Regions from separate parts of the Brenneria sp. L3-3C-1 genome, predicted to be linked through region 1. Evidence: predicted binding sites of a transcription regulator. Region 1 holds the regulator's gene; each other region holds the start of a gene.

The links. The regulator PurR, encoded in region 1, represses purine synthesis genes. The targets are predictions, from matches to a motif close to CANGCAAACGTTTGCNTG.
Positions count from the first base shown of each region.
Region 2: tusA (sulfurtransferase TusA) is a predicted target of PurR. The motif match lies at 5,120-5,137, and genes of this name have one in related genera.
Region 3: guaB (IMP dehydrogenase) is a predicted target of PurR. The motif match lies at 1,646-1,663, and genes of this name have one in related genera.

Region 1 is NZ_JAEMHF010000001.1:846,006-855,864, reverse strand. Features, by position in the region: gene cfa (cyclopropane fatty acyl phospholipid synthase) at 37-1,197, opposite strand; gene purR (HTH-type transcriptional repressor PurR) at 1,540-2,571, opposite strand; gene JG725_RS03905 (YnhF family membrane protein) at 2,961-3,050, shown strand; gene JG725_RS03900 (C40 family peptidase) at 3,177-4,007, opposite strand; gene JG725_RS03895 (Grx4 family monothiol glutaredoxin) at 4,347-4,697, shown strand; gene rnt (ribonuclease T) at 4,803-5,474, opposite strand; gene gloA (lactoylglutathione lyase) at 5,602-6,012, opposite strand; gene JG725_RS03880 (DUF1289 domain-containing protein) at 6,364-6,603, shown strand; gene slyA (transcriptional regulator SlyA) at 6,775-7,212, shown strand; gene JG725_RS03870 (glycine zipper 2TM domain-containing protein) at 7,352-7,819, opposite strand; gene anmK (anhydro-N-acetylmuramic acid kinase) at 8,161-9,273, shown strand; gene JG725_RS03860 (MliC family protein) at 9,382-9,693, shown strand.
Region 2 is NZ_JAEMHF010000003.1:35,416-45,274, forward strand. Features, by position in the region: gene pfkA (6-phosphofructokinase) at 1-942, opposite strand, end outside; gene fieF (CDF family cation-efflux transporter FieF) at 1,161-2,063, opposite strand; gene JG725_RS09465 (sugar transporter) at 2,091-3,278, opposite strand; gene JG725_RS09470 (DcrB family lipoprotein) at 3,473-4,039, opposite strand; gene JG725_RS09475 (7-cyano-7-deazaguanine/7-aminomethyl-7-deazaguanine transporter) at 4,166-4,843, opposite strand; gene tusA (sulfurtransferase TusA) at 5,209-5,460, shown strand; gene JG725_RS09485 (zinc/cadmium/mercury/lead-transporting ATPase) at 5,490-7,787, opposite strand; gene JG725_RS09490 (lysoplasmalogenase) at 7,878-8,507, opposite strand; gene JG725_RS09495 (DUF1820 family protein) at 8,751-9,071, shown strand; gene JG725_RS09500 (DUF2500 domain-containing protein) at 9,075-9,434, shown strand; gene JG725_RS09505 (DUF1145 family protein) at 9,438-9,713, opposite strand; gene rsmD (16S rRNA (guanine(966)-N(2))-methyltransferase) at 9,713-9,859, opposite strand, start outside.
Region 3 is NZ_JAEMHF010000013.1:54,402-64,260, reverse strand. Features, by position in the region: gene guaA (glutamine-hydrolyzing GMP synthase) at 1-17, opposite strand, end outside; gene guaB (IMP dehydrogenase) at 117-1,583, opposite strand; gene xseA (exodeoxyribonuclease VII large subunit) at 1,757-3,139, shown strand; gene JG725_RS18835 (M4 family metallopeptidase) at 3,219-4,262, shown strand; gene JG725_RS18830 (protealysin inhibitor emfourin) at 4,259-4,630, shown strand; gene JG725_RS18825 (zinc ribbon domain-containing protein) at 4,599-4,829, opposite strand; gene JG725_RS18820 (AEC family transporter) at 4,851-5,810, opposite strand; gene der (ribosome biogenesis GTPase Der) at 5,903-7,396, opposite strand; gene bamB (outer membrane protein assembly factor BamB) at 7,543-8,724, opposite strand; gene JG725_RS18805 (YfgM family protein) at 8,735-9,355, opposite strand; gene hisS (histidine--tRNA ligase) at 9,369-9,859, opposite strand, start outside.

The DNA.
Region 1 (9,859 bases):
CGGAAAAGGTTCCCGTACGGCCTTGTCAAAATCCGTTCAGCGTGGAACGCGCACGCCGCCTTCGATACCGTCAATGCTGAACAGCACTTGCCAAAGCTGAATGTTACGGGCGCGAAATGCGCCGGCGCAGGCATTGAGATAGTAGCCGAACATGCGACGGAACCGTGCGGAGTAGCGCTCGGAAAGCTCAGGCCAGGATTGTTGGAAACGCTCGTGCCATGCCATCAGGGTGCGATCATAATCGGCGCCAAAGTTATGCCAGTCTTCCATCACCATATAAGGTTCGCTGGCGTGCGCGATATGTTGTACTGAAGGTACGCAGCCGTTAGGGAAAATGTATTTATTAATCCAGGGATCGACTTCGGCGTTGGTTTTTTTGGCGCCTATGGTGTGCAGTAAAAATAATCCGTCTGCTTTAAGATTTTTTCTGACGACACGGAAATAGGTGTCGTAGTTTCTCGGCCCGACATGTTCAAACATCCCGACAGAGACGACCCGATCAAATTGCAGATTCAGATCGCGATAATCCTGTAGCAAAATGGTGACATCCAGATCTTTGCAGCGCTCCTGCGCCAGCTTCTGCTGTTCTTTGGAAATGGTGACGCCGCAGACCGAGACGCCATACCGGCGAGCGGCAAATTCCGCCAATCCGCCCCAGCCACAGCCGATATCCAACAGTTTCATTCCTGGTTTGAGTTGCAGCTTTTCGCAGATCATCGCCAGCTTGTCTTGCTGAGCCTGCTCCAGCGTGGACGCCTGTTTCCAGTAGCCGCATGAGTACTGCATCGCGGGATCCAGCATCAGCGAAAATAAGTCGTTGCCTAAATCATAGTGCTCTTTGCCGACTATCCAGGCGCGCTTTTTGGATTGTAAATTTATCAGCCGTGCGGCAGCGATGCGCAAGATATCTTTGAGATGGTGGGGGATTTTTTCATCCAATCCGGCGCGTAATACGCGATGAAAAAATATGTCTAGTCTCTCGCACTCCCACCAGCCATCCATATAGCTTTCACCCAATCCCAATGATCCTTCACGCAATACGCGCTTAAAAAAATCAGGATTTTTAACTTTGATATCGAAAGGGCGGGAACCGTTGATTTTGATATCAGCGATAGCCAGCATTTCCCGCACAATTTGGAACCAGGATGTGTTATGGCGGTCAAGCTCCGCCACATCTTCTATACATGATGAACTCATAACTTCTCCCTACCTTGCTTTCATGATGAAACCGCAAGGAAAACATAGACAATTTTTACCTATTCTCGGTATCGGTGGGGATCGCCCATCGTCTACTCTCTGAATCGTCAGAGGAAATTGAAGAGAAAAGCCGGTACGCAAATACGTAGGGGCACTTATCCTTAAGATAAAAACGCACATTCCCTATGCGCTTAACACTAAAAGATAGTGATAAATAGAATTGTTGTCACAAAAAATCATAAATAGTTTATGACTGCTTCAGTCGGGGTACAAGTATAAATTGACTGAAGCAGTTGTTGGTATCAAGCATCTTGCCGCGTGATATAAGAAATTCGTCTGTTATCAGGAGTAACGTCGATAGTCGCGAAAGGGACCGTCGGCAACGGAACGGCGCTCAATCAGGGTAGGGTGTACTTCGATAACCTGGGCATCTTCACGCTTGCTGGTGATACGGTCCAGCAACATGGAAAAAGCGGATTGCCCCAGCCGTTCTTTGGGCTGATGAATGGTGGTCAGCGCCGGGGTAAAAAAGCGGGCATGGCGGATATTGTCGTAGCCAATCACCGAAATATCCTGAGGAACGCGCAGCCCCAGTTCATCGGCGGCGCAGATCGCTCCCATCGCCATAATATCCCCGCCGCAGAACACCGCCGTCGGCCGGTGTTTCTGCGCCAGAATTTGGTGCATCGCCTTATAGCCGGATTCCGGCTCGAAATCGCCCTGAACGATCCATTCATCATGAATCTGAATATCGGCGTCGTTCAACGCTTTTAAAAAACCAAGATAGCGCCCGCTGCCGGTATTTCGCTCTTGAATGCCGGGGATGGCGCCGATGTCCCGATGACCGCGCTCGATAAGGTAACGGCCCGCCATATAACCGCCCTCAAAGGCGTTATCGATAATGGTATCGGTAAAATCGCTGTGCGCCTGACCCCAATCCATAACCACCATCGGAATGCTGCGATAGTTTTCCAGCATGGCGAGCAATTCGGGTGGATATTCCGCACACATGACCAGCAAGCCATCGACGCGTTTTTGCGCCAGCATGGAAAGATAGGCGCGTTGTTTATCAAGCTCGTTATGCGAATTACATAAAATCAGCGTATAGCCTTTGGCATAGCAACTGTTTTCAACGGCTTCTATGATTTCCGCAAAATAGGGAGCTTCACTTGACGTCGCCAGCAAACCAATGGATTTAGTGTGATTAACTTTAAGACTGCGGGCGACGGCGCTGGGCGAATAGTGTAATTCTTTAATGGCTGCGCGTACGGCAGCCTTGGTCTCTTCGGCGACGAAACGTGTTTTATTAATCACGTGTGATACGGTTGTGGTAGAAACGCCGGCGCGTTTCGCCACATCTTTGATCGTTGCCATGTAAAAATAACTCCTGAACGCACTTATTACAGTCGTAAGTATATTGTTAATCGTTTGCCTGCGTTTATCGTTCTCTTTCTTAGTGAAAAAACAGGATTTCAGAAGGAGAATGCCGAATGTTATACCTGAAGGGGCAAGGTTGACGTTTTTCGACCACTATTTTTCGAATACTACGCGGCGCGTCGTTAAACAGCGGATTTTGTCCGATTTGCCACCAAAGTGGAAGCGGTAATTTATACTATTATTGATACATAGGTATAAGATTTTTCTTTCAAACTATGGAAGAATCGCTATCGTCATTAAGCGGTTTTTTACCCGAGGTTGGGGCTGAGCTTCCAAAGATGGTCAATACTTTCTTCCGATAACTTGTGTGCGCAAAGGAGACACCTATGGATACTGACCTGAAGATGTCGTTGCTGACCACCGTTGGTGCGCTGGCGATGATCATTGTCTTTAGTTTTGTCGCGGTACTGAATTAATTGGCGTTGGGGCGTTCCGCCGTTTAACGCTATCACTATTTACTCAGGCATGTTTTACGGTGTGAAAACATGCCTGAATTCTTTCTGCCTCGCAGTTTAGCTTGTTGTGCCCTCTCTGAGCCAGCGTCAGCGCATGGTCTGAGGAGTGACGACGCGCCGTGCGCCGACATAATGATCCTGCCAGTAATCCTCACTCAGTTTACTAATGCGAATATCCGAGCCGGTACGCGGCGACTGAATGAATTTCCCGTTGCCCAGATAAACCCCGACATGATCGGCGACGCCGCGATTGTTGATGCGGAAGAAAACCAAATCGCCGCTTTCCAATTCGCTTTTCTGAATCGGCGCCGCATCGCGTAAATGATACATTTCATTCGCCGTGCGGGGGATGGGGATTTTAACCACGTCTTTGTAGGCGTAATAAACCAAACCACTACAGTCAAAACCGGTAAAAGGCGATGATCCGCCCCAGCGATAAGGTTTTCCCACCTGGCTCATCAGCTTGTTCATCGCCGTTAATTTGGCTTGTTGATAGCGTTTTTTATGCGCGGCGCTTAATGCCAATCCTTTCTCTTCGCTTTTCCGGTTTTTTAGATCGGTGTTTTTAAGGCCGTGTTTTACTCTGGCGTTCGACGAGGAAAGTCTTACCCCGTTTTTCGTCTGCGACTTTTTGAGGCCGGTCTTAATTAACGCCGGGGTGTTGTTCTTTGTTCTTGATGCGATTTGCTGCGGTTTATGCTGCGTCGTGCGGACGGTTTTAACTTTATTGATCTCAGGATGCGGCGTATTCGCTTTGCGGCTGTTTCCGGGGTGTTTGTTTTTTTTATGATTGTCATCAGGTACGGCGCCTACGCTGGTTTTTGGTGACGATGATTTTGGCGTATGCGGCGTCGCCTGAGCTATGCTCGGGAGTAAATTACTGAAAAATAATATAAAAATAGCAATAAACACGCGCATCATGAAAATGGCCGAATTTAATCCTTAAATCGTTCAAGCGGAACAGTATTCCCGAAAACGGCCGTATAAAAAAGTGGGAATGACCACTTTGTGTATACAGAATAGTGAAAAAAAGTTAATGATGGTTTTTCGGTGGATTTATCATCGTTTTCTGCCGTGAATTTATCAACAGCGGTGTACGCTAGGGGAAAATATATCCCTACAAAAAATAGCGTTTTTTTGTGGCGGCCGCTCTCGGTACAATATCATTGAGTGGATGGCGCTGTAATGGCACATCTGATAGCGCTTATGGTTAATGAACATGACGTTAGCCATCCTATAGGTTAAGGAAGCAAGAGAATGACGACAACGACAATTGAAAAAATTCAGCGCCAGATCGCTGAAAACCCGATTCTGCTGTATATGAAAGGTTCACCTAAATTGCCAAGTTGCGGGTTTTCCGCACAGGCGGTACAGGCGTTGTCGGCTTGTGGCGAACGTTTCGCCTATGTCGATATCCTACAGAACCCGGATATCCGTGCCGAATTGCCTAAGTACGCAAATTGGCCGACGTTTCCCCAGCTGTGGGTCGACGGTGAATTGGTCGGTGGCTGTGACATCATTATTGAAATGTATCAGCGCGGCGAGTTACAGCCGCTGATTAAAGAAACAGCGGAAAAATATAAATCTCAGCAGGAAGGGCAGGAATAAATCCAGCGGGAGTCGCATACGCTTGCATATGCAATGCGGATAAAATTGCGGCGGGATGAAAAAAAGACAGCGTGGCGAAAGCTACCCTGTCTTTTTTAATGCGGTTTAACTGGCAACGGAGGTGGTTGCTGATTGGTTTTCGTCAAAAGCGATAGGCCATCCGCCCATCCGTTTCCAGCGGTTAACCAGTTCGCAAAACAACAGCGCAGTCTGATTGGTATCGTAAAGTGCGGAATGCGCCTGGCTGGAGTCAAAAGCGATCCCGGCGGCAAGACAGGCTTTGGCGAGAACGGTTTGCCCCAAGACCAGGCCGCTCAGCGCCGCCGTGTCAAACGTGGCGAAAGGATGGAAAGGATTGCGCTTCAAACTGCATCGTTCAGCCGCAGCCATCATGAAGCCATGATCAAAGGTTGCGTTATGCGCCACGATAATTGCTCGGTTGCATCCCTGATCTTTTATGCCCTTGCGCACGACTTTGAAAATTTCATGCAGGGCGTCATACTCGCTGACCGCGCCGCGTAATGGGTTAGTGGGGTCAATGCCGTTAAACGCCAGCGCGGCGGGTTCCAATATTGCGCCCTCGAACGGCTCAACGTGGAAATGCATGGTGTCATCCGGCTGTAGCCATCCATCAGCGTCCATTTTTAATGTTACCGCTGCAACTTCCAGTAATGCATCGGTTTTGGCATTAAACCCGGCAGTCTCAACATCGATCACTACCGGGTAAAACCCGCGGAAACGACCGCTCAGGGCGTTCAGGTCATTTTTATCAGCCATTAGTCTCTTAATCTTTAGCAAAACGCAGCGCGCATTATGGCAAATTTCGGCGAGAGATGCAGTATTCCCCGCTTACCCGGGCCTGGCGCATATAAAGGACTGGTGCCTGTCAGGCACCAGTAAAGCGTCACTGATTGCCAATTCCCTGACCTGATTGCGCTCTTTCAATCAGCTCGATTTTGTAACCGTCCGGATCTTCAACGAACGCAATGACGGTGGTGCCGCCTTTTACCGGACCGGCTTCGCGGGTCACATTTCCCCCCGCCTGGCGAATGCGATCGCAGGTGGCGGCGACATCATCGACGCCCAGAGCGATATGACCGTACGCATTGCCTAGATCGTAACTCTCTATGCCCCAGTTGTACGTCAATTCAATGACCGCCCCTTCGCTTTCCTCGGTATAGCCGACGAACGCCAGGGTATATTTATACTCTGCATTTTCATTAGTACGCAGCAATCGCATACCCAGCACTTTGGTATAAAAGTCGATGGAGCGTTGTAAATCACCAACACGCAGCATAGTGTGAAGTAGGCGCATAATTTCAATTTCCTCGATTGGCTACTGTAATTAACGGCAACATGACGGAAAAAAGCTGACCGGAGGCAAGTATAGCGTTGTCGATATGCTGAGTCCAAGCCATTGCCGGGAAAAGCAGCAAGCCTGGCGACCCGCCGTTGCCGGGGCATAATTATGTTAGCACATCGCTTCTGGCGGCCTTTTATCGGCTGTAAGGCGGGAAGATCGCGCCGGGAGGCCGCATAACGGCGCGGAAAAATCGTTTGAAATTACAAGGGCTACCTAATTATTTTGCTCGTTATCGTTAGCAAGGGCTTGCCAGAGAGTGAGAACAGAGCTTCAATAACCCTGTAGTAAAAGAAAGGAGGTACGGTGCCAGAGCAACTTGAACTCTTTGCTGTTCCCAATCCGTGCCGTGGCGTTTGTCAGGCTGATGCGCGCGGCTTTTGTCGCGGTTGCTTTCGCAGTCGTAATGAGCGTTTTGCCTGGGGGCAGATGAGTGATGCCCAGAAACAGGATGTCCTGCGCTTGTGCAGGCAGAGATGGAAACGTTCGCAGCGAATGGAGAACGTCAAGCAGGCCGAAGAGCCGCAGCAGCCGTCTTTATTTTAACGTTAGCTAAACAGTCACTGAATAAAATAAGCTCAAGATCATTTTTAAGAGACTTTTATTTGCTAGAATCCTTTTTTCTAAAATAATAAAAGCTATTTTTCTATTTTTTATAAATCAGAATTGATTGCAATCCAGGGATATAACTTAGCATGCTAATTATAAGGAGAGGTTATGGAATTGCCATTAGGATCTGATTTAGCCCGTTTAGTGCGCGTCTGGCGCGCATTAATTGATCATCGGTTAAAACCACTTGAGCTGACCCAAACGCATTGGGTAACCCTGCACAATATATATCATCTGCCGCCGGGGCAGTCACAGATTCAACTGGCCAAAGCTATCGGGATCGAGCAGCCTTCATTAGTCCGTACATTGGACCAACTGGAAGAAAAGGGATTGATTACCAGACACGTATGCTCACATGACCGACGTGCTAAACGTATACTGCTTACTGAAGCCGCCGATCCGATAATACAAGCGGTTAATGATGTGATTAGCCATACCCGCAACGAGATTTTATTTGGCATCACTCCCGAACAGCTCGATGAATTAGTCTCGTTGGTTGCGCGGTTGGAACAAAATATACTGGCATTGCATGAGAGTCATTCTTAGTTAATTACCCAAAATAGTCTTTGAGGAAAAGAAATAAATTTCGGCAATGTTAGCTACGTTTATTATTGATCGTCTTTTGGCAGAGACTTAATTATTGACAGCCATCACCACCCGTGCAGGTGGTGATGGCTGTTATGGATTAGCGGGGAGAGACGGTAATGCTGCGGCCGTTGCTCGCCATTGCTACACGCTGCCCGGCGCTGAAAGTTGTGTTGCCTTGTTTTTGAACAACCATGATGGTGCTGCCGTCGTCTTTACGGATTTCCAGCTCAACACCTTGAGTGCGGTTCATCGCGCCCGTCGCGCTTTGACCGGCTACGCCGCCTGCAACCGCGCCAGCGGCCGTTGCCAGACTACGACCGGTTCCCCCGCCGACGGTGTTCCCCAGAAAGCCCCCCAAAACCGCACCGCCAAGGGCGCCGATGACGTTGGAATCTTCACCCGCCTGAATTTGTACCGGACGTGTCGATACAATTGTACCGTAGGTGACGGATTGCACCTGTTTGGCTTCGGAGGCGCTGTAAACATCTCCTGAAAGCGTACTGGTATTGGCACAACCAGCCAGTGTGATACCCGCCAGGGTAACCACAAACAAACGCTTCATCATATTCAATACTCCTGTAATGGCGATATGTCGGGTTGGCTGAGCCTTGGCCGACGAATGTTATACAATCAAATTATGGTCTGGCTTAATGCTCCATTCCACTATTTTTACGCTTTTTTGCAGAATATAATCGTGTTGTTAAATTGAGAGTAAACGGAGAGCAAAATCCGCCAAATTCGTTTCTTGTTAAAAAAGATCGTCAATCGACTATTTTTTAACAAAAATTCACCCGAGATAACAAAACACAAAAAATATAATAATCCCGTGTTTTAAAATGCTATTTTTGTCGTAATCCAATTTTCAATGGTGAGTTTTCTTATATCCCGCGGGGAAAAGGTCAGGAAATGAGATCAGGCAGATACATTGGTGTGATGTCAGGCACCAGCCTCGACGGTATTGATGTCGTGATGGCCGCTATTGATGAATACACTGTGGCACAGCAAGCCAGCTATTGCCATCCGCTACCGCAGGATATCAAAAAGGCGATTCTGGGGATGTGTCAGGGGCAGAGGGTCACGCTGTCTGCGCTTGGGCAACTGGATACTCGTCTGGGCATAGTGTTCGCAGAGGCCGTGCTGGCGCTGCTCAAACAAACCAGAATGAGCGCGCGCGATATTACGGCTATCGGTTGCCACGGGCAGACCGTCTGGCACGAGCCGACGGGCGAAGCGCCCTGTACGCTACAGATTGGCGATAATAACCGTATTGCCGCCATGACCGGTATTACCACCGTGGGCGATTTTCGCCGCCGCGATCTGGCGTATGGCGGGCAGGGCGCGCCGCTGGTGCCGGCATTTCATCATGCGCTGTTGCAGCACCCGGTCGAGCGGCGCATTGTGCTCAATATCGGCGGTATCGCCAATGTGTCGCTATTGGCGCCGGGCGCCGCCGTACGCGGTTATGATACCGGTCCGGGAAACATGCTATTGGACGCCTGGATCTGGCGTCATTGCGCGCAGCCCTACGATAAAGACGCCAAATGGGCGATGACGGGGCAGGTTCACCCGCTGTTGTTACGCCGCATGATGGCCGATCCCTATTTTTCGCTCAGGGCGCCGAAAAGCACCGGGCGCGAATATTTTAATCTGGGCTGGCTGGAGAAAAGGCTGGCGGGTCTGCCGCCAATATCGCCTCCGGACGTTCAGGCTACGCTGGTTGAACTGACGGCGATGAGTATTGCCGAGCAGGTGCTGCTGAGCGGCGGGTGCGAGCGATTACTGGTGTGCGGCGGCGGCGCCCGCAATCCCCTTATTATGGCCAGGCTTTCGGCGCTGTTGCCCGGTATAGAAGTCAGTACGACGGATGAGTTCGGCGTCAGCGGCGATGATATGGAAGCGCTGGCTTTTGCCTGGCTGGCGTCGCGAACCCTATCGGGCTTACCGGGAAATCTGCCATCCGTTACCGGCGCTAGTCAGGAAACGGTGTTAGGGGCCATTTATCCCGCCATGACGGACTAATCGGATTTTGCTGAGGTTTCATTAACTAACCTATTGTTAAACTGCTAACAGTGGAGATGTTGCCGTTGCGGCGCGCATTTCACTGACATCAGAAAACAGGAGAAAATAATGAAACCACTGCTGACAGGGGCGGTGCTGATCCTATTAAGCGGATGCAGCTATTTTGGTCATCAACAATCGGTTAGAACCTTGTCTTACCAGTGCGGCACGATGCCGCTGACGGTAACGATACAACAGGAGGATAAATCGGCCTCGCAGGTCAGCTTTCTGCTTGACGGGGAGCGCCACACCTTACCGCAATCGGTCTCCGCCTCCGGAGCCAGATACAGTGACGGAACCTATACTTTCTGGAGCAAGGGAAACCATGCCTTTATTCAGCGCGGTGAACGGGTCATCGTTGATGACTGCATGTTGAAATGATGATGCCATAGGGCAAACAGCGCATATTGCGGCCGAACGGATTGATTCTGACCGGCGGCCGGCGGACTGCGTTGTTGCTGATTGAGATTTTCCGGGCGCGGGCGCAGAATAATAAAATTCATATCCTCTTTCGAGTCGTTATTGCCACAGCAGGACATCATCACAC
Region 2 (9,859 bases), on a different contig from region 1:
TTCCAGCCAGTCGCCCTTGAAAGGACGCTTCATATTCTCGATGGCATCGACGATGTCGTGGTGCACCAGCTTTTCATTCTGGATACCGACACAGCGGCCGCCGTAGCCTTGCAGCAGCAGGTCAATGGAATACGCGCCCATGCGGGAAGCCAGAATACGATCGTAGGCGACCGGAGAACCGCCGCGCTGAATATGCCCCAGCACCGTGGCGCGCGTTTCGCGACCGGTTTCTTTCTCAATATATTTCGACAGTTCGTCAATGTTGCAAATGTGCTCGGTAATCGCCACGATAGCGTGTTTTTTACCCTTCTCGATCCCAACCTTGATTTCCTGAACCAGATCTTCCGGGCTAAATTCCACTTCCGGCAGGACGATAAACTCACAACCGCCGGCAATCGCCGCGGCCAGCGTTAAATCGCCGCAATGACGCCCCATCACTTCGACAATGGAAATACGCTGGTGTGATGAAGAGGTATCACGCAGGCGGTCAATCGCCTCCAGCACCGTTTCCAGCGCGGTGAAGTAACCAATGGTGTAGTCAGTACCCGCGACGTCGTTATCGATCGTGCCGGGTAAACCGATGCAAGGAAAACCCATTTCCGTCAGACGCTTGGCACCCATGTAGGAACCATCGCCACCGATAACCACCAGTGCGTCAATCCCCCGGGCTTTCATATTCTGAATGGCGACTTCACGCACTTTTTCATCGCGGAATTCAGGGAAACGCGCCGATCCGAGGAAAGTACCGCCGCGGTTGATCATGTCTGATACGCTATAGCGATCCAACTGAACCATCCGATTCTCATACAACCCCAGATAGCCATCATAGATACCAAAAACTTCCAACCCTTCTGTCAGTGCACAACGAACCACGCCACGAATCGCCGCATTCATGCCTGGGGCATCACCACCGCTCGTCAACACTCCAATTCTTTTAATCATGACAACCTCTGGACTTGTAGATGTAATTTCGCAGGATTTTTCTATCACATATCGGCCGTCGCCTTTTAGTCGACGGCAACCCTAATCTTTTGTAGGCATATTATATCAAATACCCATAGCTGAATTGATTCAGGTCAGACTAAATTGCGCAATAATTTTTCACAGCCATCACGTTTTAAGCATAAATTGACCAAAAGCAATATCAGTCAATCACCGGGCTATATATTCAATAGCCCTCGCTGCGTTTCCGGCACCGTCGAAACCGGATCCTGATGGATAATAATATCGGAACCGGGAAACCGACTGAGCAGCGCTCGCTCTATGTCGTCGGCAATCTGATGCGATTCAACCAGCGGCAATGAATCGTCCATTTCCAGGTGCAACTGGATAAACCGGGTAGGCCCGGAGCGACGGGTGCGTAAATCGTGCGCGCCACGGATGCCCGGCCAACCCGATATAATCTTGACGATCGCCTCGCGCTCCTCATTGGGCAACGCGCGATCCAGCAAAGACTGCACCGCTTCGTATCCCATACGTAACGCACTGTACAGAATATAGATACCGATGCCCAACGCAAACAGCGCATCCGCATGGGTGATGCCTTTCCAGCTTAACACCAGCGCCAGCAGAATCGCCCCATTCATCAACAGGTCGGACTGGTAGTGAAGCATATCCGCCCGCACCGCCTGACTATAGGTTCGTTTGACCACCCAGCGCTGAAATGACACCAGTAACAAGGTCGACACTAAAGCAATAACGGTTACGCCTATCCCCACCTCCGGCGCATGCAGCGTCTGAGGCGCGAGAGTATGTTGCAATCCCATCAAAATAAGGAACACGGCGGAACCGGAAATGAACATACTCTGCGCCAGCGCAGCCAGCGACTCCGCTTTTCCGTGACCGAAAGTATGTTCGGGATCGGCGGGCTGAAGCGAATAACGAACCACCAGAAGATTCACCAGCGATGCGCCGATATCGACCAATGAGTCCACCAGCGATGCCAGTAAACTTACCGAACCGGTGTACCACCAGGCAAACATTTTCATTATAAACAACAGAAGCGCTACGGTTGTCGCGCCAAACGCCGCCATCGTCACCAAACGTGCATACTGTGAACTCATCACGATCTCACTTAACACAAGAACATATCAGTTCATCACGGTATTGTTTAAAGCCTGAGCGTAACGCCTGAAGATAAAAACACACCACGCCAGCGCAATCAACGCCAGCACCGCGCCGATAAACCCGATTTCCGTCAGATTCAGGCGGGTAATCACCTGATTGCCGAGCAACGCGCCAGCGCCGATGCCAATATTATAAATACCGGAAAACAGCGACATGGCGACATCGGTCGCATCGGGGGCCAACGTCAGGACTTTGACCTGCATACTCAGCCCTATCGCCATGATCGCCGCGCCCCAGGCGCAACATACCAGCGACAGGCTGGCGCTGCTGAATGACAGCGGCAACAGCAGCAGCAGGCATAGCGACAACAGCGCGATAGCCGAAATCATAAAACCCGAAGGATATTTGTTGCTGTATTGGCTGAATAGTATGCTGCCGATAATCCCGGCGCCACCGAATAAAAGCAACAGTGCGGTAATAAATTCATCGCTCATCAACGCCACCTTTTGCACAAAGGGTTCGATGTAGCTGTAAGCGGTAAAATGCGCGGTGACAACCACGACGGTTAAACCATAAACGCAGAGCAGCGCGGGCCGTTTAAGCAGCTCAGGCAGGCTTTTTAACGATCCGGCGTGACTGCTGGGGAGTTCAGGCAACAGTTTCATCATGACCAGCATAATTACGCCGGCGACAACGCCAATCAGCGCAAACGTGATCCGCCACCCCAAATACTGACCAATCACCCGCCCTAGCGGCAGGCCCAGAACCATAGCCAGCGCGGTTCCGGTAGCCAGCAAACTCAACGCCTGCGCCTTTTTATCCTTGGGCGCCAGACGCACCGCTAAAGACGCCGTGATCGACCAGAAAACCGCGTGAGCCAACGCCACGCCAATGCGGGAGATCACCAGGATCCAAAAATTCCACGCCAAAGCGGATAGCAGATTACTGACCGCAAACAGAATAAAAATTTTAATCAGCAGGCGCCTGCGTTCCATATTGCTGGAAAGCAACATACAGGGCAACGACATCAGCCCGACGACCCAGGCATAGATAGTAATGATGAGTCCCACCTGCGCAGCGTTCATCGAAAAGCTGGCGGCGATATCGGACAGCAAGGCGACGGGGGCAAATTCGGCGGTATTGAAAATGAATGCAGCCAGGGAAAGGCTGACAACTCGCAACCAAGCGATCGATCTGGGAGAACGGGTCATTTATGTTGATATCGAAAGTTAAAATAAAAGAATGCGCAAATCGGCTCGGTGAGGGGATTACGCGGAGCGCCAAGACTAATGGGAAAGTATGACGCTAAGGTGCAAAAGTGTAAAACTGAAATCCACCGTCGGTTTTTCCTAACTATCCAAACACTGCGCCCCAGACGCGAGATACCCGCGTCTGGGGCCTCATATTACTGTAGTTTCAACGTATGAATGATGCTTTCCGCTTCACTCTGGGCCTGCTGCTGGTTATCCGCCGGGAGCGTAATTTGCAGCGTCAACAGATGATCGGCCACCTTACCCAGCACAACGGACGAATAGGCCTGCTGGCCGCTACTGGTAATGATGCTGTCCAACTGCTGCAATTTCTGCCCGTCCACCTCAATGGTTTTATTGGTCACCACCTGAAGATTGGCGTCGCGCGTACGCTGCTGGTCTTCCAGACGCTGGGTCAGCACGGTCAGCTCTTCAGTGGTATTGTCGCCCAAAATCACGATCGCCGCTTTTTGCCCGCTCTCATTGGCATAAACGTGCATATTATTGGTCTGTGTACCCAGCTTACCGCTTTGGTCTTTCATATCGGCCGGCAGGGTAAAGGTGACCTTGCCGGACAGCAGTTCGATGTGCTGACCGGCTGATGCTTCCGCCGCCGGCGTGTCCTGTGCCGGTGTTTTCGCGACGTCTTCCGTTTTGCCGTCACAGGCGGCGAGCATGACAACCAACGCACTCATTGCGAGGTATTTCACTACATTCGGCATAGGGTTCCCTTTCTCTTTGGTTAGAACAGATGAAAAACATTATCGCACGCTATTCGGTCGGCAAAACAAGCAGTTTGTTGTCACAAGCCATAAACCCGACCATACGGAACAGTGGCGACAAAATACCTAGCGACGGCTTGCCGCGGACTGATAAGCGCCGCCGAGCGGCAGTTCACTCAGGCGTTTCAGCACCATATTCAGCATAATCCCATACATAGGCAGGAAGAAAAGCAAGCTGATCAACAGCTTGAAAGTATAGTCCACCAGCGCGATTTCAACCCAGTTCGCGGCCATAAAGGGATCGGTGCTGCGGTAAAATGCAATAAAGAAAAAGGCCAGCGTATCACTGAAGTTGCCAAATACGGTGGATACCGCCGGCGCCACCCACCAGGCGTTGCGCTGACGCAACCGGTTGAAAACGTGAACATCCAGAATCTGCCCCAATACGTACGCCATAAAGCTGGCGCAGGCGATGCGGGCCACCACGATATTGAGCTGCCCGAGCGAAGCGAATGACTGCCACTCTCCCTGATAAAACAGGGCTGAAACCCAATAGGAAATCAGCAATGCGGGCACCATTACGGTCAGAATGATACGACGCGCCAGCGGCGCGCCGAAAATCCGCACGGTCAGATCGGTCGCCAGAAAAATAAACGGAAAGGTGAAAGCCCCCCAGGTGGTATGAAAACCGAAAATCGATACCGGGAGCTGCACCAGATAATTACTGGAAGTAATGATCAGAATGTGGAATAACGAAAGCCAAACCAGCGCCGTCAGCCGCTGTCGGGGAGTAAAACGATACATAATGTGACCTTTTTGGTTATTGGGGTGAGGGAACCCAAAAAATAACGTTGAAAAACGCTCCTGGCGTTTTTTTATGGCGGGCTATCCCTGCCCGCCACCCATGAGGGCCGCCGCAAGCGGCGTTGAAAAACGCTCCTGGCGTTTTTTTATGGCAGGCTATCCCTGCCCGCCACCCATAGGGCCGCCGCAAGCGGCGTTGAAAAACGCTCCTGGCGTTTTTTTATGCGGCGCGGGCGCATAATACGCATTTATGCCGGCAATGCAATGGTTGTTTTTTGCGCAAACGTTGTCGTGACTTGCGTCGGGAAATCCCCAGCGTAAACTAAGGCGGTTTTCCTTATTGCCATTCATTACAGAGAACGTTGATGACCGATCCTTTTGCCAATCCCGATAAAACCCTTGATGCCCAGGGACTGCGCTGCCCCGAACCGGTGATGATGGTGCGCAAAACGGTACGCCAGATGGAAACCGGACAAACGTTACTGGTTATTGCCGACGATCCCGCAACGCTGCGTGATATTCCCGGTTTCTGCCGCTATATGGAACATGATCTCTTAGCGCAGGTGACCGGGCAGTTACCCTATCGTTATTTACTGCGCAAAGGCGGTAACGCATAACGCCCCGCCGGCAGGGCGTCAGATCCTGATTAATCCTGCCTTCTGAGCAACCGGAGCGCATTGAGCGTGACCAGCGCCGTGGCGCCGGAGTCCGCCAACACCGCCAGCCACAGGCCGGTAATCCCCATGATGCTGGTGATCAGAAACAACGCTTTCAGCCCCAGAGCGAGAGCAATGTTCTGGCGAATATTATGATATGTCGCCCTCGACAGCCGGATCATGACCGCCAATCCGTCCAGACGACTGTGGGTTAGCGCGGCGTCGGCCGTTTCCAGCGCCACGTCAGTGCCGCTGCCCATGGCAATACCGATGGTCGCCGCTTTCATCGCCGGCGCATCGTTGATGCCATCCCCCACCATCGCCGTTGGCTGCTGCCGATTAAGTTCGCTGACCGCCCTGACCTTATCGGCAGGCAGCAAACCGGCCCGGTAATCAATCCCCAACTCGCCGGCGATAGCGGCCGCCGCCCTGGGGTTGTCGCCCGTCAGCATAATGCAACGGATATTCAGCGCCTGTAGTCTGCCCAGCGCGGATACGGCATCATGGCGCAGCGTATCCCGCAGCGCCAGCAAACCAAGCACGCTGCCGTCTTGCTGCACAACCACCACGGTTTTTCCTTCCTGCTCCAATGCGTCAACGCGTTGTTGCCAGTCCGTATTCAGCGTCCCCGCCGCCAGCTTGGCCGGCGAACTGACCTGAAGACGTTTACCCGCAATCATGCCCTCGACGCCGACGCCCGCCAGCGTCCGGCGGTTGTCCGCGACGGGCAGAAACGCGCTCGCCGCCAGCGCCCGTTGCACGATGGCTTTCGCCAGCGGATGGTGCGATCCTGATTCCACGGCTGCGGTACGCGCCAGCAATGACGTCTCGCTGATGCCTGTCGCGGGTAAAATATCGGTAACCTGCGGCCTGCCTTCGGTTAAGGTGCCGGTTTTATCAAAAGCGACGGTACGGATGCCGCCCAGCGATTCCAACGCCGCGCCGCCCTTAATCAGCGCCCCCTGACGGGTAGCCGCCGCCAAACCGGAGGTGATCGCGGCCGGCGTGGAAATCACCAGCGCGCAGGGACAGCCAATCAGCAACAGCGTCAACCCGCGGTAAATCCACTCCTGCCAGGGTTGCGCCAGTAATAAGGGCGGTATCAGAATAACCAGCAACGACAGCAGCATGATGGCCGGGGTGTAATAACGGCTGAAACGGTCGAGGAAACGCTCTATCGACGCCCGACGCTCTTCCGCTTCTTCTATCAATTGCAAAATGCGGTCAATCGCGCTATTGCCCGGCTGAGAAACCACCCGCAACTGCGCCATCCGGTCGACACACAGGCTACCCGCCGCCACCTTATCGCCCTGCTCCCGTTCAACGGGAATCGACTCCCCGGTCAACGCACTTTCATCAAAACTGGCTTCCGATGTGAGCAGTTGCGCATCGGCCGGCAGCCGACCGCCGGGAGCGACTTCAATCACATCGCCGGGAGACAGGCTGGCGACGGACACCCGAACACGCCGTTCATTTCTGATCACCGTGGCGTCTTCGGGGAGCAGCGCCATTAGCGCGGTCACGCCGCGCCGCGCACGGTTGGCCGCATAAGATTCCAACTGTTCGCCCAGCATAAACAGCAACAAAATAACCGTGGCTTCCGTGGTGGCGCCGATCAGCAACGCGCCGACAGAGGCCACGCTCATTAATGTTTCAATCGCGAAAGGCGTACCCGAGCGGATAAGCTGTAGCGCTTTTTTCAGGATCGGAATGAGTCCGACCACGGTGGTGGCGATAAACGCAATTTGGCCGCCTGACACGCTCACCAGCGAGAGACCCCAACTGGCCGCCGTCAGCGATGCAAAAAGCGCCAGAAAGCCGTACTCATCGACAAAACGACGTGAATCAGGAGAAAGGGGAGTTTGCGGCGCGATATCCTGCAAAGTAAAGCCGATCTGACCAACGGCATGTCGTACCTGTGTCCGGACATCGTCACGGGCATCGACAACCAGTTTTTCGGTTGCGAACAGCACTCTGGCCTGCTCTATTCCGGTAAGTTTTCTTACTGCGTTTTCAATTTTACGCGCGCACCCGGGGCAGTCCATTCCGCTGATTTTCCAGCTAAACCGCTGATGCAACGAAGGTCGGTCGCCGTCGGGGTCGTCGGAATCGGCATTATCGCCACTTTCCGACAGGCTTTGATCCGGGCCGCGGCCGGTATCGGCGACGGCAGCCGCAGTATGTTTTACCGAACAGCAGTTTTTTTCCGCGCCTGATGATTGACGGGCATGTTCATGGCAGCAGGCGGCTTTCCCCGCGCTGGGATGATGGTGCTGATGAGAATGCATATCTTCCTCCCGTGTTGATGATAGTGATTCTCATCGGAAACTTTACACCGTCATATCAGGCTAATCCAGCGTTTCACCTACCCGCCGGCATTAAAAATACAGCGAACGAACGATTAAGAAATGGCCGCCGAAATAACAGGCCGCCACAATGGCCTGATGGGCGCGAAAATTAATGCGGTAATGGTGAATAAGCCAGGCCGCATGGGCGATAAACAGCAACGCGCTGCCCGCCAGCAACGAGAAGTTATAGTCCGTTCCGAGAGCAAAATAACGCTCGCCGGCAATCCAGACCATCAGGGCGGTCATAATGATAAACGCGCATACCGGCCAGCGCTGCGCGTCCAGGCGGCTCCAGATAATCACCATCAACACGGCGGCCAGAATGATCAGCGCCAGCGCCAGCGGCCAGAAAAACGTGAGCGTCATCTGGCCGGTGAAAAAACTCACCGTATACAGCAGATGAGAGAGAAAGTAGGCGCCGAACGCATAGAGGATCCGCTGTGTCGGCAAGAGCAGCAAGGTATCGGCAACCAGCGAGGCCAGCAGCCCGATAACGATCAGATAGCCCGGCGCACTCAGTATCGGCGTTTGCCAGGCCAGCGCCAGCAGTAACAACAGGGTAACGGGTTTGAACAGCCAGCGCTGCCACACCGGCCCACGGTAGCTGGCGTCAACGTACAGCCAGCCGGAAAAGAGCACGGCAATAAACGACCAAAGCATAAATTGTCCTTATTTTGTAGTAGACAAGCCGGAACCAGGCGTCCCGGAATCAATGTTATCTCTTCCTGAGTAATTCATTCTGTCGCCGCGTCCATGCCTTTATTCATTCAGTGTAGGAGATTGTCATGGGGATAAACAACATCGGGCCGGACTGATGCGCATACCGGTGCTTCATGCTATGTTATCGACCCGTTTGAACCGCTGATTGGCGCACGTGATTATCTTGAAGGAGAGTTTGGTCGAATGAGCAATGAATCCGCACTTTATCGTATTCAGTTCATGAATAACGGTAAAAACTATCAGCTTTATGTGCGTGAGTTGGTGCCAAGCAACCTGTTTGGTTTTATTGAAATTGCTGACTTCGTATTCGATAGCCAATCAACGTTACTGGTCGACCCTTCCACAGAAAAACTGAAAACCGAATTTTCAGGCGTCAGCCGCAGCTTTATTCCTTTGCAAGCGGTGATCCGTATTGACGCGGTAACGGAAAAGGGCAGCGCCCGCATTTCCGAGCTGGGCGATAACGTCACGCATTTTCCTTACCTTCCGGGCAAAAAAACCTGACGAATGCGTGAACTCCCGCCGCTTCTGCTGCTGGCCGTCGCGCTGATCCTGACGCTGGCATGGCGCCAATATCGGCGCCAGCGCAATCAGGAGGCATTGAATGATGCCGCGCCGCTGCGAACTCTGTTGACGGAGGTGAAAACCAAACGTGAATTTCTTCGCTCCCGCAGCCGTTCCCGTGAACATCAGGTGATGATGCCGGAAGCGTGGCGTTATGAGGCCACGTTTCGTCCGCTACAGGGTGGCGCCGACATCACGCTCCGGCTCAGCGCGTCGGACTATCATCAGTTGGATAAAGGCATGCGGGGCATGTTGCAGGTAAAAGGCACCCGCTTCGTCGGCTTTACGCCCCGTCTGACATAACGATTATTTCCCGGACGGTTTAGGCTGTTTTTTCTGCCAGGCGAGCAGTTCAAATACGCCAAATAGGAAAATACGCGCCTGAAGGGCGGGACTCAACGGCGGATTTCCCTTCGGCTGGCTGGACTTCAACAGCAGCAGTTGAAAACCATGCATCAGGATGGTGAACACCATCGCCACCGTCATAAAAATATTCAGCGGCCGGGGGAAAGGATGGAACAGATTAAGTACCAGAAATCCCCACACGCCCAGCATCAATAATCGGCCCAGATTAATCCATATCACTGCGTTCCCCTTGTTTTCTCTTGGCGGATATATAAACGATACGCTACCTGACCGGCGATTTTTTCGCGGTGCGGCAGCCAGTTGTCCGGGATCGCCAACTGCCTGTTTTCCGCCTCGGTTTCCACATAGATCCACGCCTCCGG
Region 3 (9,859 bases), on a different contig from region 1:
TGAATATTTTCTGTCATGAGAGGCATATTCCAAATGCGAATAATATAAAAGCTAAAAAGTAAGTAAACCCGGCGAATATTACCGGGTTTAGCTGTTTAAATCAGCCGACAAATACCTTATGAACCCATACGGTAATTCGGTGATTCCTTGGTAATGGTAACGTCATGGACATGGCTTTCCTGAATGCCGGCGCCGCTGATGCGCACAAACTCAGCCTGCGTGCGCAGCGCATCTATCGTGCCGCATCCGGTCAGACCCATACAGGAACGCAGACCGCCCATTTGCTGGTGGACAATCTCTTTCAGGCGGCCTTTGTAAGCCACGCGGCCTTCAATACCTTCCGGCACCAGCTTGTCCGCGGCGTTGTCGCTTTGGAAATAACGATCGGAAGATCCTTTGGACATCGCGCCCAGCGAACCCATGCCGCGGTAAGATTTGAAGGAACGGCCCTGATACAGTTCGATTTCCCCGGGAGACTCTTCCGTTCCCGCCAGCATCGACCCCACCATCACGCAGGCGGCGCCCGCGGCAATCGCCTTGGCGATATCGCCGGAAAAACGAATACCGCCATCGGCGATAACCGGAATACCGGTGCCTTCCAGGGCCTCAACCGCATCGGAAATGGCGGTAATTTGCGGCACGCCGACGCCGGTAACGATACGGGTGGTGCAAATGGAACCCGGGCCGATACCGACTTTCACCGCGCTGACGCCCGCGTCCGCCAGCGCTTTCGCACCGGCCCCCGTCGCCACGTTGCCGCCGATGATTTGCAGATCCGGGTATTTGGCGCGGGTTTCGCGGATACGCTGCAACACGCCTTCGGAATGACCGTGCGAGGAGTCAATCAACAGCACATCAACCCCTGCCGCGACCAGCGCATCAATACGTTCTTCGTTGCCTTCGCCGGCGCCGACCGCCGCCCCGACTCGCAAGCGACCGTGCTCATCTTTACAGGCGTTGGGTTTACGCTCGGCTTTCTGGAAATCTTTTACGGTGATCATGCCGAGCAGGTGGAATTCATCGTCGATAACCAACGCTTTTTCCACACGTTTTTCATGCATTTTTTGCAGCACGACGTCACGCGCTTCCGCGTCTTTTACCGTGACCAGACGTTCTTTCGGCGTCATCACGGCGCTGACCGGTTTTTCCAGATCGGTGACAAAACGCACGTCACGGCCGGTAATAATCCCCACCAGCTCGTTGCTTTCCGTCACAACCGGATAACCCGCAAACCCGTTACGTTCGGTCAGCTCTTTTACCTGACGCAGCGTGGTGGCGGGCGTAACGGTTTGCGGATCGACAACCACACCGCTTTCATATTTTTTAACGCGGCTGACTTCTTCAGCCTGACGCTCAATGGACATATTTTTATGAATAAATCCCAGACCGCCTTCCTGAGCCAGCGCAATCGCCAGATTGGATTCCGTTACGGTATCCATCGCCGCGGATAGCATAGGGATATTCAGACGGATGGTTTTCGTCAGTTGGGTAGTCAAATCAGCCGTGTTAGGCAGGACAGTGGAGTGTGCGGGAACAAGGAGAACGTCGTCAAACGTCAGTGCTTCTTTAGCGATACGTAACATGGGCAATATCTCACCAAGGTGGATGTTAAGAACGGATAAAATATTGCCGTGGCATTATACAGAGCGTAACCGGTTGCCTCCAGCACTATTTTTAATAAAATGCTTGATTACCTGTTGCAGGCAGGTAGTATCGATCAATTAAGTCACTGTTTTAAAATTTGATCTGGCTCACAATGTCTCAATTTTCCTCCTCTGCAATTTTTACCGTCAGCCGCCTGAACCAGACGGTTCGGCAACTGCTGGAAATGGAAATGGGCCAGATATGGCTTTCCGGCGAAATCTCCAACTTTTCTCAGCCCTCATCCGGCCACTGGTACTTCACGCTGAAAGATGAACGCGCGCAGGTACGTTGCGCCATGTTCCGCAACAGTAACCGCCGCGTCACCTTTCGTCCGCAAAACGGTCAGCAGGTACTGATACGCGCGGCGATCACGCTGTACGAACCCCGCGGCGATTACCAACTGCTGGCGGAAAGTATGCAGCCGGCGGGCGACGGGCTGCTGCAACAGCAGTTTGAGCAATTAAAACAGCGCCTGGCCGAAGAGGGGCTTTTCGATCAGCAGTTTAAACAGGTATTGCCGAGTCCGGCCCGACAGGTCGGGGTGGTGACCTCCGCCAGCGGCGCGGCGCTGCATGATATTTTGCAGGTGTTGCAGCGACGCGATCCTTCGCTGCCGGTGGTGGTCTACCCCACCGCCGTACAGGGCAGCGAAGCGCCGCTGCAAATTGTGCGCGCCATTGAACTGGCTAACCGGCGTAATGAATGCGACGTGCTGATCGTCGGCCGCGGCGGCGGTTCGCTGGAGGATTTATGGAGCTTTAACGATGAGCGCGTCGCCCGGGCGATTTTCGCCAGCCGCATTCCCATCGTCAGCGCGGTCGGCCATGAAACCGATGTCACCATCGCCGATTTTGTCGGCGATTTACGCGCCCCGACGCCTTCCGCCGCGGCGGAGCTGGTCAGCCGCAATCAGCTTGAACTGCTGCGCCAGATACAATCCCAGCGTCAGCGGCTGGAAATGGCGATGGATTATTATCTGGCCCAGCGCAATCGCGAGTTTACCCGCTTAAACCATCGCTTACAGCAGCAGCATCCGCAGCTTAGGCTGGCTCGCCAGCAAACCCAACTGATTAAACTGCGCCAGCGGCTGGATGAGGCTATGCAGTTACAGCTCAGGCAACTGTCGCGCCGCAGTGAACGTATACAACAGCGCCTGATTCAGCAACAGCCGCAACCGAAAATTCATCGCGCGCAGCAACGCTTGCAGCAGTTACAGTATCAGATGCGGCATGCCATTGAACGTCAGCTCAATCAGCACAAACAGCGATTGGGCGTCGCCTGCTCGCATCTGGAAGGCGTCAGCCCGTTGGCGACGCTGGCGCGCGGTTATAACGTTACCACCACGCCCGATGGACGGGTGCTGAAGAACATTGCCCAAACTGCGCCGGGCGATACCTTAAAAACCCGCCTGCGGGATGGCTGGATCGAAAGCCAGGTCACTGCGCTAGTGGCGGAAAAGTCGACGGCACCAATAGTCAAAAAGCGCCGAACCTAGCGCCTGCTTCTGGGTTATACTTACGGCTGTAGCTGAACGTCTGAATTGCCGATGACCACCTTCTCAAGGAGATAGAGGTATGAAGTCCAGACCGATTCACAGCGTAATCCCTCCCTACATCTTGCATCGTATTATCGCTAATGGTTCAGAGGCCGAGCGTCACTGCGCCCAGCAGACCTTAATGCATGTTCAGTCTCTGATGGTAAGCACGCATCCCAGACCGGCGCCTCACGCGCTGGCTGTCGCGGGTCAGGCGCACCGCGAGATTTATGATGCGGAAAACCAGCAGCAGTTGCCTGGCAAACAAGTGCGGGCGGAAGGACAAAGCAGCAACGGCGATATCGCCGTCGATGAAGCCTATGATTACCTGGGCGCCACCTATGATTTCTTCTGGCGGACGTTTCAGCGAAATTCGCTTGATAATCAGGGGCTGACGCTCGCCGGTACGGTACATTACGGTCAGGATTATCAAAATGCGTTCTGGAACGGACAACAGATGGTATTCGGCGACGGCGACGGCAAAATCTTCAACCGCTTCACTATCGCCATCGATATCGTGGCGCATGAACTGACGCATGGCGTGATAGAAAGCGAAGCGGACTTAATCTATTTCAGACAATCCGGCGCTCTGAACGAATCGCTGTCCGATGTTTTTGCATCCATGGTAAAACAATTTCACCGCGGGCAAACCGCGGAGCAGGCAGACTGGATGATTGGCGAGGAGTTGCTTGCCGAGGGGATCCACGGCAGCGGTCTGCGCTCTATGTCGAATCCGGGAACGGCCTATGACGACCTGCTGCTGGGAACGGATCCGCAGCCGGCGCACATGAATGACTATATCAACACCCGCGAAGACAACGGCGGCGTACACCTGAACTCCGGGATACCGAATCGGGCGTTCTATCTGGCGGCAAGCGAACTGGGCGGTTATTCCTGGGAAAAAGCCGGCAGAATCTGGTATGACACGCTGTGCGATAAATCTTTGCCGCAGAATGCCGATTTTGAGGTTTTTTCCCGCCTTACCATCCACCATGCCGCACAGCGTTTCGATCGGGCCGTCGCCGATATCATTAAACAATCCTGGGAAAAAGTAGGGGTGGTATCGACGATGGATAACGTATGAAAACCCTGCCTGAGCTTACCGATGACGCCATTGTCGAGCTGGCGCGCGAGGGAGGGATTGCCTGGCTGCCCAAACTGGCCGGGCAGCGACGTTTCGCACTGGCGACGATGCCGTCGGCGGAGCGGGAGCGTCTGTGCCGCGCGCTGCGCGACGCGCTCCCGCAAGCCAGAGAACCCGGCGAGCCGGACGGCCCCGGCCGCGGCGATCAGTTCTATTACCGCATTCACATCAGCTATAGCCACCCGCAAAAGAATCAGTATGCCGAGGCAATTTTACTGATCCCGGAGCAATCCGCGCCTAAGGAGTTGGAAGCGCTCTGGCGCAATGGCACATCCATCACCGATCGACAGGAAGATAGTCGAAAATGACGCGCTTGCTGGAGATCAGCCCGTGCCCTTGCTGGCAAAAATAGTCCAGCGCCCCGCAGGCTTTTAACGTCTGAAGCTCGTGCCGGCATTCGGGACAATATGCCGCGCGCCGATAACGCTGCCGGCAGTGAGGACAACCGAACACATCGCCGTTTTGCCACGTCATCGCGTGGTGGCATTGTGGACAGATGGCTTCCATTTTTTCTCCTCTCTGAAATACCTAAATCACACCCAGCGAACGTAAGAAATAGAGTCCCAGCGCGATGACAAAGAACGAACCTGCGGTGGTTAAGCCAATAATATTGGCCGCCAGCGTCGCATTTCCGCCCATTGCCCTGGTCATAACATAGCTGCCCGCCGCCGTCGGCGTGGCGGAAAACAGAAAAATAACGCCGAGCGTCACCCCGCGAAAACCTACCAGCCATCCGCCCAACGTCAGTATCGCCGGCACGATCAATAGTTTAGCCGTGGAAGAGAGCAGTGCGACATTGGACGATCGGAACATACTACGCCAGTCAAGGCTGGCGCCGGCGCACAGCAAGGCTAACGGCAGAGCCAACGAAGCGATAAAACTTCCGGTCTGATGGATCACCCCGGGCATCGGCAGCCGGCTTTGTGAATAGAGCAATCCGCTCAGTAAGCCGATAATCAGCGGATTGGTGGCGATACTCATCAACAGTTCACGCTTGCTGATGCCCTGACCGTGCGATTTATTATGCAGGCTGCGCGTCAGGGTGATCACCGACAGCGCGTTAAACATAATCACCGTGACAATCAAATATAGCGATCCGACGGCTACCCCCTCTTCGCCATAGGCGCTCATGGCAAACGCCAGCCCCATAATTCCGGTATTCGATCGAAATCCGCCCTGAACAAAAACCCCACGCTCGGTCGGTTCTTTAACCAAACGAATAGCCGCCACTTCAAGCAGCAGAAAGGTGGCCAGCGTACCGATAACGCCGTAAATGACCAGCGGCAGTTGCTCAATAATCGACTGGTGATTGGTGGCCACGCTGAAAAACAGCAAGCACGGGAGAGATAAATTGAATACCAGTCGCATGGCTGAATCGCAAAAGGCATCGTTCAGCATGCCTATTTTCCGCAACGCCATTCCCATCAGCAGCATCAACAGATTCGGCATTGTAACGTTAAATGCAAAACTCCAGGTTTCCCAAGACATAAATGCCCTTAATGATTCAACATGATCGCCATTCAATCATGGTCGCTACTCAACAATGCGGGGCGAATATTGCTATCCGCCCCGCTTATTCATTATTTGCTCTTTTTAAGATGCTGCATCAAACGTTTACGCTTGCGTAACTGGTTTGGCGTCAATGTGTTGCGCTTATCCGCAAAGGGGTTTTCCCCCTCTTTGAACTGGATGCGGATCGGCGTTCCCATCACATCCAGCGAGCGGCGGTAGTAATTCATCAGATAACGTTTGTAGGAATCGGGCAGATCTTTGACCTGATTACCGTGGATCACCACAATCGGCGGGTTGTAGCCGCCGGCATGCGCATATTTAAGCTTCACCCGGCGCCCACGTACCAGCGGCGGCTGATGGTCGTCCGCCGCCATTTGCATAATGCGGGTCAGCATGGAGGTGCCCACCCGGCGGGTGGCGCACGTGTAGGCTTCAATCACCGACTCGAACAGATTGCCCACGCCGCTGCCATGCAACGCCGAGATGAAATGAATACGGGCAAAATCGATAAAGCCGAGGCGCAAATCCAGCGTTTCCTTGACTTGATCGCGAACGTCCGGTGATAGGCCGTCCCACTTGTTGACCACGATCACCAGTGAGCGCCCGCTATTGAGGATAAAGCCCAATAATGAAAGATCCTGATCGGAAATACCTTCACGGGCGTCAATGACCAGCATCACAACGTTGGCGTCTTCAATCGCCTTCAACGTTTTAATCACCGAGAATTTTTCAACCGTATCGGTTACTTTGCCGCGTTTACGCACCCCGGCGGTATCGATCAGCACATATTCTCGTTCATCACGCACCATCGGAATGTAAATACTGTCACGCGTGGTGCCCGGCATATCGTAAACCACCACGCGCTCTTCACCCAGAATACGGTTGGTCAGCGTAGATTTCCCCACGTTGGGGCGGCCGACGATAGCCAGCTTGATCGGCAGATCTTCCGGGTTAAAATCGTCTTCCTCCGCCTCGGCTTTTTCAGCACCCTGCTCTTGTGCAAGCTGCTCCGCCCAGTAAGCGGCGTTCTCTTCTTCTTCCGTCAGTTCAACAGGGGCGGACTCATCGCTCTGCACAAACGGCAACAGCACTTTTTCCAGCAAGGAGGTGACGCCGCGTCCGTGGGAAGCCGCTATCGGATAAATCTCCCCCATTCCCAGCGAATAGAAATCGCCGATGACGGTATCGGGGTCAATACCGTCCGTTTTATTGGCGACCAGAAAAGTTGCTTTCTGGCGGCTGCGCAGATGTTGGGCGATGCCCTGGTCGGCGGGCATAAGTCCCGCACGGGCATCCACCATAAACAACACGATGTCGGCCTCTTCAATCGCCACCAGCGACTGCCCCGCCATTCGGGTTTCCACACCGTCTTCCGTGCCATCGATGCCGCCGGTATCGACGATGATAAACTCATGGCCTTCCACTTCTGCACGGCCATACTTGCGGTCACGCGTCAACCCCGGGAAATCCGCCACCAATGCATCACGCGTACGCGTTAAGCGGTTAAATAAAGTGGATTTCCCCACGTTCGGACGTCCGACCAGCGCGACGACAGGTATCATTGTTACAACCTCATTACTTATATTTCAATACGTTACAGCGAAATTACTCGCTGACGATAAAAGACGAAACGGCCCCTGATACTGTCAGGAGCCGTTGGGGGATCGTATCTGCAACCGGCAGCGATCCAAAGGTTCTGTCTTCTTAACTAGCGGGTGAAGGCGTAGACTTCGCCGTTCTTCGCCTGAATAAGCAGCTTGTCGCTGGCGATCACCGGCTTGCTCAGGAAACCTGAACTATCCACTTTTTGCTGAACCACAAAGCGACCGTCCGACGTATTCAGCCAGTGCAGATACCCTTCGGTATCCCCTACCACCAGATAGCCGTTATACAGCACAGGCGCCGTCAGATTACGGTGCAACAACTCGCTCTGACGCCACAGATTCACTCCGCCGTTGGTGTTCAACGCCACAACGCGGTCATCCTGATCGACCAGATAAATGCGGTCGCCATCAACGATGAAATCGTGCACCGAACCCAGTTCCCGTTTCCACAAGATCTGACCGGAACGCAGATCCAGCGCCGTCATGTTGCCGTTATAACCCAGCGCGTACACGACCTCGCCCACAACAACCGGCGTGGTATCGACATCGTTCAGGCGATCGATTTCAGTCGCCCCGCTGGGTTGTGAAATACGCTGCTGCCAGATTAACTGGCCCTGTTCGATCAGCACCGCATTGACCCGACCGTTATCGCCGCCGACGATGGCCGCGCCAAACGCCGTGGTCGGCGCCGATTCGCCGCGCAAAGAAAGCGTCGGCATATCCAGATTAACCGTCCACTTAATCGCGCCATCCGTTTCATCCAGCGCTTGCAGCATCCCATTGCTGGTATGAACCAGCACGACGCCATCGCTGCTTACCGGACGCGAAAGCACTTCGCCCGCGACGTTGGTTTGCCATACCGGGGCGCCGTCTTCGGCGTTCAGCGCAAATACCTGCGCTCTTTCACTGCCGACATAAACATGATTACCCGCGACCGCGACGCCGCCGGATAATAACGCCGGTGTATTGCGCGAAAGGAAGCCGGTTTTTTCCGACAGATCGGCATGCCAGATTTCAGTGCCGTTGTTGAGATCAAGCGCTTTTACCGTCCCGCGGCGATCGGCGGCAAACACCCGATCGCTCTGCCAGGCCGGGTGCAGATTGGAATAGAACTCGCCGATGCCGCTCCCTACGGAACGGCTCCACACTTTCGTCGGCGTGAACTGATTTTCCACCGTCGGCAATGGAGACATGGTCACGACATCTTCCTCGCTGTTAAACAGCGAACATCCGCTCAGCAGGGCGACGGAAACCAGTCCTACCAGAAGTGTTTTACGCAGTTGCATGGAATTCCTCTTAGCTGGACAGGTTGTTCAGTTTCATACGCAGCAATGCTTGCAATGCCTGCGGTGGATTAGCGGCCAAACCTTTATTATAAGCTTCGCGCGCGGCCTGATTATCCCCTTTGCTGGCCAGGGCGTCACCACGGACTTCCGCCGCCAGAGCCACCCAGCCGTCTAACTTGACGGCATCCAGCGTTTTCAACGCTTCATCGGCTTTTTGCTCTTGCAACTGGATCCGCGCCAAACGCAGATTCACCAGAGACAGCAAATCGGCATCTTTGGTTTGGGACTGCGCGTGCGCCAGCTGTTGTTCCGCTTTGGCAAAATCATTTTGATCGACGTAATGACGCGCCAACTCCAGCGAGGCCAGCACGCCGTAGTTGTTTTTATTTTCAGCGGCAAATTTCTCCGCTGACGAGATATCTTCAACTTTACCGCTCGCCAGATGGTCGCTGATTTGCTGATAAGATGTTGATGACGCCAGTACGCTGTTGCTTTGGTGATTCAGCCAAAAGCGCCAGCCAATCAGCGCGCCGACACCCAGCACAACGCCCACAACCAACGCCTTGCCGTTTTCAGCGAGGAAACGACGCAACGCATCAACCTGCTCATTCTCTGTGGTATAGACTTCCACGGTGTCTCTCTCCTTAATCCAGTAACGTTGCCAGCCGCGCGGCGACGTCGGCCTGTGCCAATGTATCCTGCTCGCCATTGGTCAGATTTTTTATCACCACCTGACCAGCCGCCACTTCGTTTTCGCCTAATACCAGCGCAATGCGCGCGCCCCATTTATCGGCGCGGGTAAATTGCTTTTTAAAATTGCCGCCGCCGTAGTTGGTCATCAGCTTCAACTGCGGCAGCGTATCACGTAATTTCTCCGCCAACTGTATGGCCGCCAGTTGCGTTCCCTCGCCGGACGAAATCAGATAAACATCGACTCCCGGGTGGGCCTTAAACTCAGGGTTGACGGACTGCACCAGCAGAACCAACCGCTCCAGTCCCATCGCAAAGCCCACGGCAGGCGTCGCATGTCCGCCCAGTTGCTCGACCAGGCCGTCATAACGCCCGCCGGCACAGACCGTGCCCTGAGCGCCCAGACTGGTGGTTACCCACTCAAACACGGTGCGGTTGTAATAAT